Regions from separate parts of the Herbaspirillum sp. BH-1 genome, predicted to be linked through region 2. Evidence: predicted binding sites of a transcription regulator. Region 2 holds the regulator's gene; each other region holds the start of a gene.
The links. Region 2 encodes FliA, which starts transcription of late flagellar genes. Its sites were predicted from a motif close to CTAAAGTTTNNNNNNNNNNNGCCGNTA; they were not measured.
Positions count from the first base shown of each region.

Region 1 (2,264 bases), on a different contig from region 2:
GCTGCTGGCACGTCTGCGCCGCATGGCCGTGTGGTGGTGGCTGATCCTGCTGGTGTTCCCGCTGGCGGCGCTGCTGGTGGGGCGGCTGCAATTGCCGCCATGGCTGTTCCTGACGGTATTCCTGTTCATGCTGGTGCTGTTCTGGTCCACCTTCCGTAGCCAGGTGCCGTTCTATCCCTCCGGCCGCAGTGCCTGGGATGCGGTGGCCGCCTTGTTGCCCCAGGGGCGGGCGATCCGCTTCATGGATATCGGCAGCGGCCTGGGCGGCGCGGTGCTGGATCTGTCGCATCGCCGGCCTGAAAGTGAATTCACCGGCATCGAGATCGCGCCCTTGCCCTGGCTGGTGAGCCGCCTGCGTGCGGCGCTGACGGGCAATCGCTGCCGCTTCGTGCGGGGCGACTATCTGTTGCTCGATTTCGCAGAGTACGACGTGGTGTTCGCCTATCTTTCGCCAGCCGCCATGCTGGCCCTGTGGCACAAGGCCCGGGCCGAAATGCGGCCGGGGACGCTGTTACTGAGCTACGAATTCCATATTCCGGGGACCACGCCGGACCTGGTGATCCAGCCCGAGGGGGGCGGGCCGGTGCTGCATGGCTGGCGCATGTGAGCGCATAAAGTGACGCAATGCGAGACGCGACGTATCAAGTTTGCCCGGATTGAGCCGTAAATCGAAAAGGAAGGGCGTTTTTCGGATATGTATTCCCTCATTTGCTTGATTGGAATACCTGTAATCTGACGAACGTGAAAATACATGCAACGCCACTGGGACGGGAGCAGGCACTTTGTTAGTCATTATCGGATATGTCATTGTCATGGGCTCCGTCTTCGGCGGCTTTGCCCTGTCCGGCGGCCATCTGGGGGCGCTGTTTCAGCCACTTGAACTGCTGATGATCGGCGGCGCCGCGGGTGGTGCGTTCCTGGTGGGTAACAACGGCAAGGCGATCAAGGCCACGATGAAGGCCTTGCCGACCGTCCTCAAGGGCTCGACCTACACCAAGGCGCTGTACATGGAGCTGATGGCGCTGCTGTTTGAGATCCTGACCAAGTCTCGCAAGGAAGGCCTGATGTCCATCGAAGGCGACATCGAAGAGCCGGAAAGCAGCCCCATCTTCAGCAAGTACCCCGGCGTGCTGGCCGACCATCACCTGATCGAGTTCATGACCGACTATCTGCGCCTGATGGTGTCGGGCAACATGGATGCGTTCCAGATCGAAAACCTGATGGACAACGAAATCGAGACCCACCACCACGAGGGTGAGATTCCGGTGCACTGCATCGCCAAGCTGGGTGACGGTATGCCGGCCTTCGGTATCGTGGCCGCGGTGATGGGGGTGGTGCACACCATGGAATCGGTGGGTATCCCGCCGTCCGAGCTGGGCATGCTCATTGCGCACGCGCTGGTGGGTACCTTCCTCGGTATTCTGCTGGCCTACGGTTTCGTGGGCCCGCTGTCCAGCCTGCTGGAACAGAAGCTGCACGAATCGACCAAGATCTACCAGTGCGTGAAGGTGACGCTGCTGGCCAGCCTGAATGGCTACGCGCCGGCACTGTCGATCGAATTCGGCCGCAAGGTCCTGTTCTCGACCGAACGTCCGACCTTCCTGGAACTGGAAGAGCACGTCAAGCAGGCCAAGAGCAAGTAATCCTGCCGTTGGCGGATGGTACGCGCATCGATTCACACAGACATCAGCATTGAGCAGGAGTAAGGCATGGCCGACGAAGGGCTACGTCCCATAATCGTTAAGCGGATCAAGAAGGGCGGCGGTGGTCACCACGGCGGCGCCTGGAAGATCGCGTACGCCGACTTCGTGACTGCGATGATGGCGTTCTTCCTGCTGATGTGGCTGCTGGGTTCGACCGCCAAGGGCGACCTGAACGGCATCGCCGAATATTTCAAGACCCCGCTGAAGGTCGCCATGGCCGGCGGCTCCGGTAGCGGCGACGCCAATACGGTGCTGCCAGGCGGCGGCAAGGACCTGACCCGCCAGGACGGCCAGTTGCGCAAGGGCGAGAACGATGTGGTCACCCGCAAGCAGACCCTCAAGCAGGCCCAGCAGGAACTGGAGAAGGCCGAGCGCTCGCGCCTGGAGCAGCTGAAGTCGCGCCTGGAAAAGGCTATCGATTCCAATCCGACCCTGAAGCAGTTCAAGAACCAGCTGTTGATCGACATCACCTCGGAAGGCCTGCGCATCCAGATTGTGGACGAGAAGAACCGTCCCATGTTCGCCCTGGCCAGCGCCCAGTTGCAGCCCTATACCAAGGAA
Region 1 covers NZ_PKOI01000003.1:38,781-41,044, forward strand. The annotation lists gene HBH1_RS05155 (class I SAM-dependent methyltransferase) at 1-607, shown strand, start outside; gene motA (flagellar motor stator protein MotA) at 783-1,643, shown strand; gene motB (flagellar motor protein MotB) at 1,710-2,264, shown strand, end outside.
Region 1: the regulator FliA is predicted to act here: its motif matches at 641-667, upstream of motA (flagellar motor stator protein MotA).

Region 2 (2,264 bases):
GTGCCGCGGCCACTGCAGCCACTTCCGATAGCGTGCGCCTGTCCAGCACCTATCAGTCGCTGGAAACCAAGGTCAACAGCAACAGCAACAGTTTCGATGCCAAGAAAGTGGCTGAAATCAAGGCTGCCATCGCCAACGGCACCTTCCAGATCGATCCGGAAAAAGTGGCCAATGGCCTGATCGACACCGTCAAGACCCTGATCAGCGCCCGTCCGGCCTGATCGTCACTGCCTTCGCACAGGATCACCCGCATGAATCCGGCCAGCAATCTGCCCCTGGAACACGCTGCCCTGTCCCGCCTGGTCGAAAAACTGAATCAGGAACAGGCCTTGCTGGCTGAAGCCACCGCCGAAGGCCTGACCGACATCATCTCCGAAAAAGCCACCATCGTTTCCGACATGGCCACACTGGCCGGTAACCGCCACAGCCTGCTGGGCAGCCTGGGTTACAGCGAAGACGAGGCCGGCATGCAACAGTGGATGAACGAGCACGGCAGCGACGCCGACAAGGACGTCTGGGCCGGCCTGTTCGAACTGGCGCAGGATGCCAAGGAGCTCAACCGTGTCAACGGTTTGCTGATCGGCAAGAAGCTTTCGATCAACCAGAGCGCACTCACCATCCTGCAGGGCAAGACCGGCACCGGCAACTTCTACGGACCGGATGGACAGAACAGCATCAAATCTTCCGGCCGCAGGCTCGGCGTGGTCTGACCACCCTCCAAGCCGAGCGCCACGAGCGCAATCGACGCAGATACAAAGACCCCCGAGTGCCATGCCTCGGGGGTCTTTTTTTTGCGATGCAGATGCCTCAAGCTTTACCTGTTCAGCGCAATCTGGGTCAGGCCCAAGGCGGCACACAAGAGCTGTAAGCAAAAACGTCAAATTGGACACCTTTTTTCGATGGAATTGAAAACGGCTCCCGAAGGAGCCGTCAGAGCATGCCGGAGCGCGTCCTCCCGGACGCAAATCACGCCTCAGGCCACCCCACTCCACGAATGCTCCCGCAGATAGGAGCGCATGCGTGAGATTGCCTGGCTGTGCAGCTGGCACACGCGGGACTCGGACACGCCCATGACGGCGCCGATCTCCTTGAGGTTCATTTCCTGCTCGTAGTAGAGGGCCATCAGGATCTGCTCGCGCTCGGGCAGGGCCTTGATGGAATCCACCACGGCTTCGCGGAAGCCGCCGTTGATCAGGTTCTGCAGCGGGTCGTCATCGGACTCGGCGGTCTGGTAGCGGTCCAGGAAATGTTCATGACCACCATCGTCGTCGTGGAAATCCTCGTAGTAGATCAGCTGGTGCCCACCGCATTCACTGAGCAGCGACTGATACTCGGTGAGGCTGATCTTGAGGTGCTGCGCCACTTCGGTTTCCTGCGGCTGGCGACCGAGCTGCTGCAGCAAGGCCTGCATGGCTTCGTCTACCTTGCGGGCGTTCTGACGGATGCTGCGCGGCAGCCAGTCGCTGCTGCGCAGCTCGTCCAGCATGGCGCCGCGAATGCGTTGGACGGCATAGGTCTCGAACTGCGCGCCATGGGTCTCTTCGTAGCGGTTGACGGCGTCGAGCAAGCCCATCATGCCGGCCTGGATCAGGTCGTCCACCTCTACGCTAGGGGGCAATTTTGCCTTGAGCTGATGCGCCAGTTTCTTGACCAGCGGCGCATGCTGCTCCAGCACGTCGTTCTTGCCCTTTTTTCCCTTGACGTTATACATGCACGTCACACTCCCAGACTTGCACCATCGGTTGCCATTCCGTAAGTGCTGCGGGCCGTATCGGCCGCCGTGAATTGCTTGGACAGACGCTGGAAAGCCAGCGCCGCACCGGCAAAGGGAAACACATCCATCACCGCCCGCCCCTGACCAGTAGCACGGCGGATATGGTCATCGGCCGGGATGGCGCCGAGGAACTTCAACTGCGCCGCCAGATAGCGGCTGGCGGCCTGGGCCATGTTGGCGTAAACAGTACGCGCCTCGGCCTCGGTGGCATCATTGACGATCAGGCTGAAGGGACGCCGCCCGATGCGGTCGCTCAGGCTCTTCAGGAGCACATAGGCAGCCTTGATCGAGGTGGCCGTGGTCGATACCTGGATCACGATCTCACCCATTTCCATGGTCGGCACCGGCAGCGATTGGTCGCTCGCCAGCACGCCGTTGACCAGGGTGATCTCGGCCTGCTCGATAAGGCTGTCGAAAATCTCGGCCAGACGTCCGGCCTGCGGATCACTGGCGACCGGCACGCTGCGACGGGCAATACGGGCCATGGCAA
Region 2 covers NZ_PKOI01000007.1:240,140-242,403, forward strand. The annotation lists gene flgM (flagellar biosynthesis anti-sigma factor FlgM) at 1-221, shown strand, start outside; gene HBH1_RS12360 (flagella synthesis protein FlgN) at 252-710, shown strand; gene HBH1_RS12365 (RNA polymerase sigma factor FliA) at 974-1,711, opposite strand; gene HBH1_RS12370 (MinD/ParA family ATP-binding protein) at 1,717-2,264, opposite strand, start outside.

Region 3 (2,264 bases), on a different contig from region 2:
AATACGGCCCTGATCCGCTTCATCTACCCGGCGCGCCTGCTGGGCCGCGCCATCGGCTACAACGCCCTGGTGGCCGGCACCGGCAATGCCCTGGGGCCGACCGTGGCCGGCTTCATCCTGCACCTGGCATCCTGGCACTGGCTGTTCCTGATCAATATCCCGCTCGGGCTGGCCGCGCTCGTGGTGGGCAACAAGGCGCTGCCCACCAATCCGCTGGCCCCGCGCCGCTTCGACCGGCAGAGCGCGCTCCTGTGCATGTGCTTCATCGGCTTGCTGCTCTATACCATCGATGCGGTCGGCCATCTGCAGGGCGTCTGGGTGGTGGCCGGCTGCGCCGTGCTGACCGGGCTGAGCCTGTTCCTGTTGCTCAAGCTGCAGTCGTCCAGCGCCCCCATGCTGCCGCTGGACCTGCTGCGCATTCCCTTGTTTGCGCTGTCCATCGGCACCTCCTTCTGTTCCTTCGCGGCGCAGATGGCGGTGTTCGTGATGCTGCCCTTCATGTTGCAGAACTACCTCGGCATCAGCGCCGCGCGCGCCGGGCTGTTGCTGACGGCCTGGCCGATTGCCGTGGCCCTGACCGGGTTGGTGGCGGGCAAGCTGTCGGACCGCATCGCGGCGGGTTTGCTGGGTGGGATAGGGCTGGGGGTGATGTGCCTGGGCCTGCTGTCGCTGCTGACGATCGACCATGGCACGCCGGACGGCCTGATGGCGCTGCAGTTTGCGATATGCGGGTTTGGCTTCGGGCTGTTCCAGTCGCCCAACAACCGCACCATGATCAGCGCCGCTCCGCGTGAGCGTACCGGTGGCGCCAGCGGCATGCTGGGCACGGCGCGCCTGACCGGGCAGACCGTGGGCGCCTCGATGGTGGCCATGCTGCTGGGGTGGTCGGACGCACCGTATGCGCTGGTGCTGTGCTGCGCCGCCGGGCTGGCGGCGCTGGCGTGTGTGGTCAGCCTGACACGGCTGCGCTATTGAAGGGAACGCAAGGAGCGGAAGAGAACGGCGAGGGCAGGGCTCAGGCGACTGCGGCCAGGGCCTCGCTCTGGGCGTGGTGGTGGGCCGCATGGGCGGCCACCGACAGGGCCATGCTGAGGTAATTCTCGCCGCGCCTGCGCTGACGGGACTGTTGCTGCTCCAGCGCAAACAATTGCTGGTAGAGCGTGCGGATCTGCTGCTGCAGCAACTGGCGCTGCTGCTTGCCGTCGCGATTGGCCGGGAAGCGTGCCAGCGACTGCGCCTGCTGTTGCAGGATCAGGATGCGGTGACTGAGCTGCTCGATCAGTTCGGCGGGGTCATGGTCCAGCGTGTCTGCATGGGCGGTGTGGCTGGCCTCGGCAGTTTTTTCTTGTTCATACGCGATGTTCATGCGAACTCCAGCCCCGGTCGAGGCGCCAGTCTTGCAGGTTCAGGCAAGATTGCCTTTGGGTAGAGTTACGGCAGCTTCCTGCAAAGCTTGAGTCGCGAAACGTAAAAAAGCGAAAAGGCGCAGGCCCGGGAAGGGCGCTGCGCCTTGCATGCAGGGAAGGGCCGGCATGGCTGCCGGCGGCTCCATCAGATGACGCCGCGGCGCATCTGGTCCAGTTCGATGGATTCGAACAGGGCCTTGAAATTGCCCTCGCCGAAGCCGTCGTTGCCCTTGCGCTGGATGATTTCATAGAACACCGGGCCGATCAGGTTCTGGGTGAAGATCTGCAACAGCAGCCCCTGGCCGGCGGTGGGGGCACCATCGATGAGGATCTTCAGTTCGCGCAGGGCGGCCAGGTCTTCGCCATGGCCGGGGATGCGGCGTTCCACCAGGTCGTAATAGGTGGCGATGGTGTCCTGCAATGGCACCCCGCGAGCGTACAGGGCGCGCACGGTCTGGTAGATGTCGTCGGTGCCCAGGGCGATGTGCTGGATGCCCTCGCCGTTGTACTGCTTGATGAATTCCTCGATCTGCGACTTGCCGTCCGCGCTCTCGTTGATGGGAATGCGGATCTTGCCGCACGGGCTGGTCATGGCCCGCGAGCGCAGGCCGGTGACCTTGCCCTCGATGTCGAAATACTTGATCTCGCGGAAGTTGAACAGACGCGTATAGAACGACGACCAGGTGTCCATGGCGCCGCGCATGACGTTGTGGGTCAGGTGGTCGATATAGGTCAGGCCCACGCCCTTGGGATTGCGCTCCACGCCGGGGAAGAACTGGAAATCCACGTCATAGATGGAGCCGTTGTCGCCATAACGGTCCACCAGATACAGCAGCGAGCCACCGATGCCGCGGATGG
Region 3 covers NZ_PKOI01000001.1:657,011-659,274, forward strand. The annotation lists gene HBH1_RS02980 (MFS transporter) at 1-975, shown strand, start outside; gene HBH1_RS02985 (FlxA-like family protein) at 1,016-1,366, opposite strand; gene hppD (4-hydroxyphenylpyruvate dioxygenase) at 1,552-2,264, opposite strand, start outside.
Region 3: the regulator FliA is predicted to act here: its motif matches at 1,432-1,458, upstream of HBH1_RS02985 (FlxA-like family protein).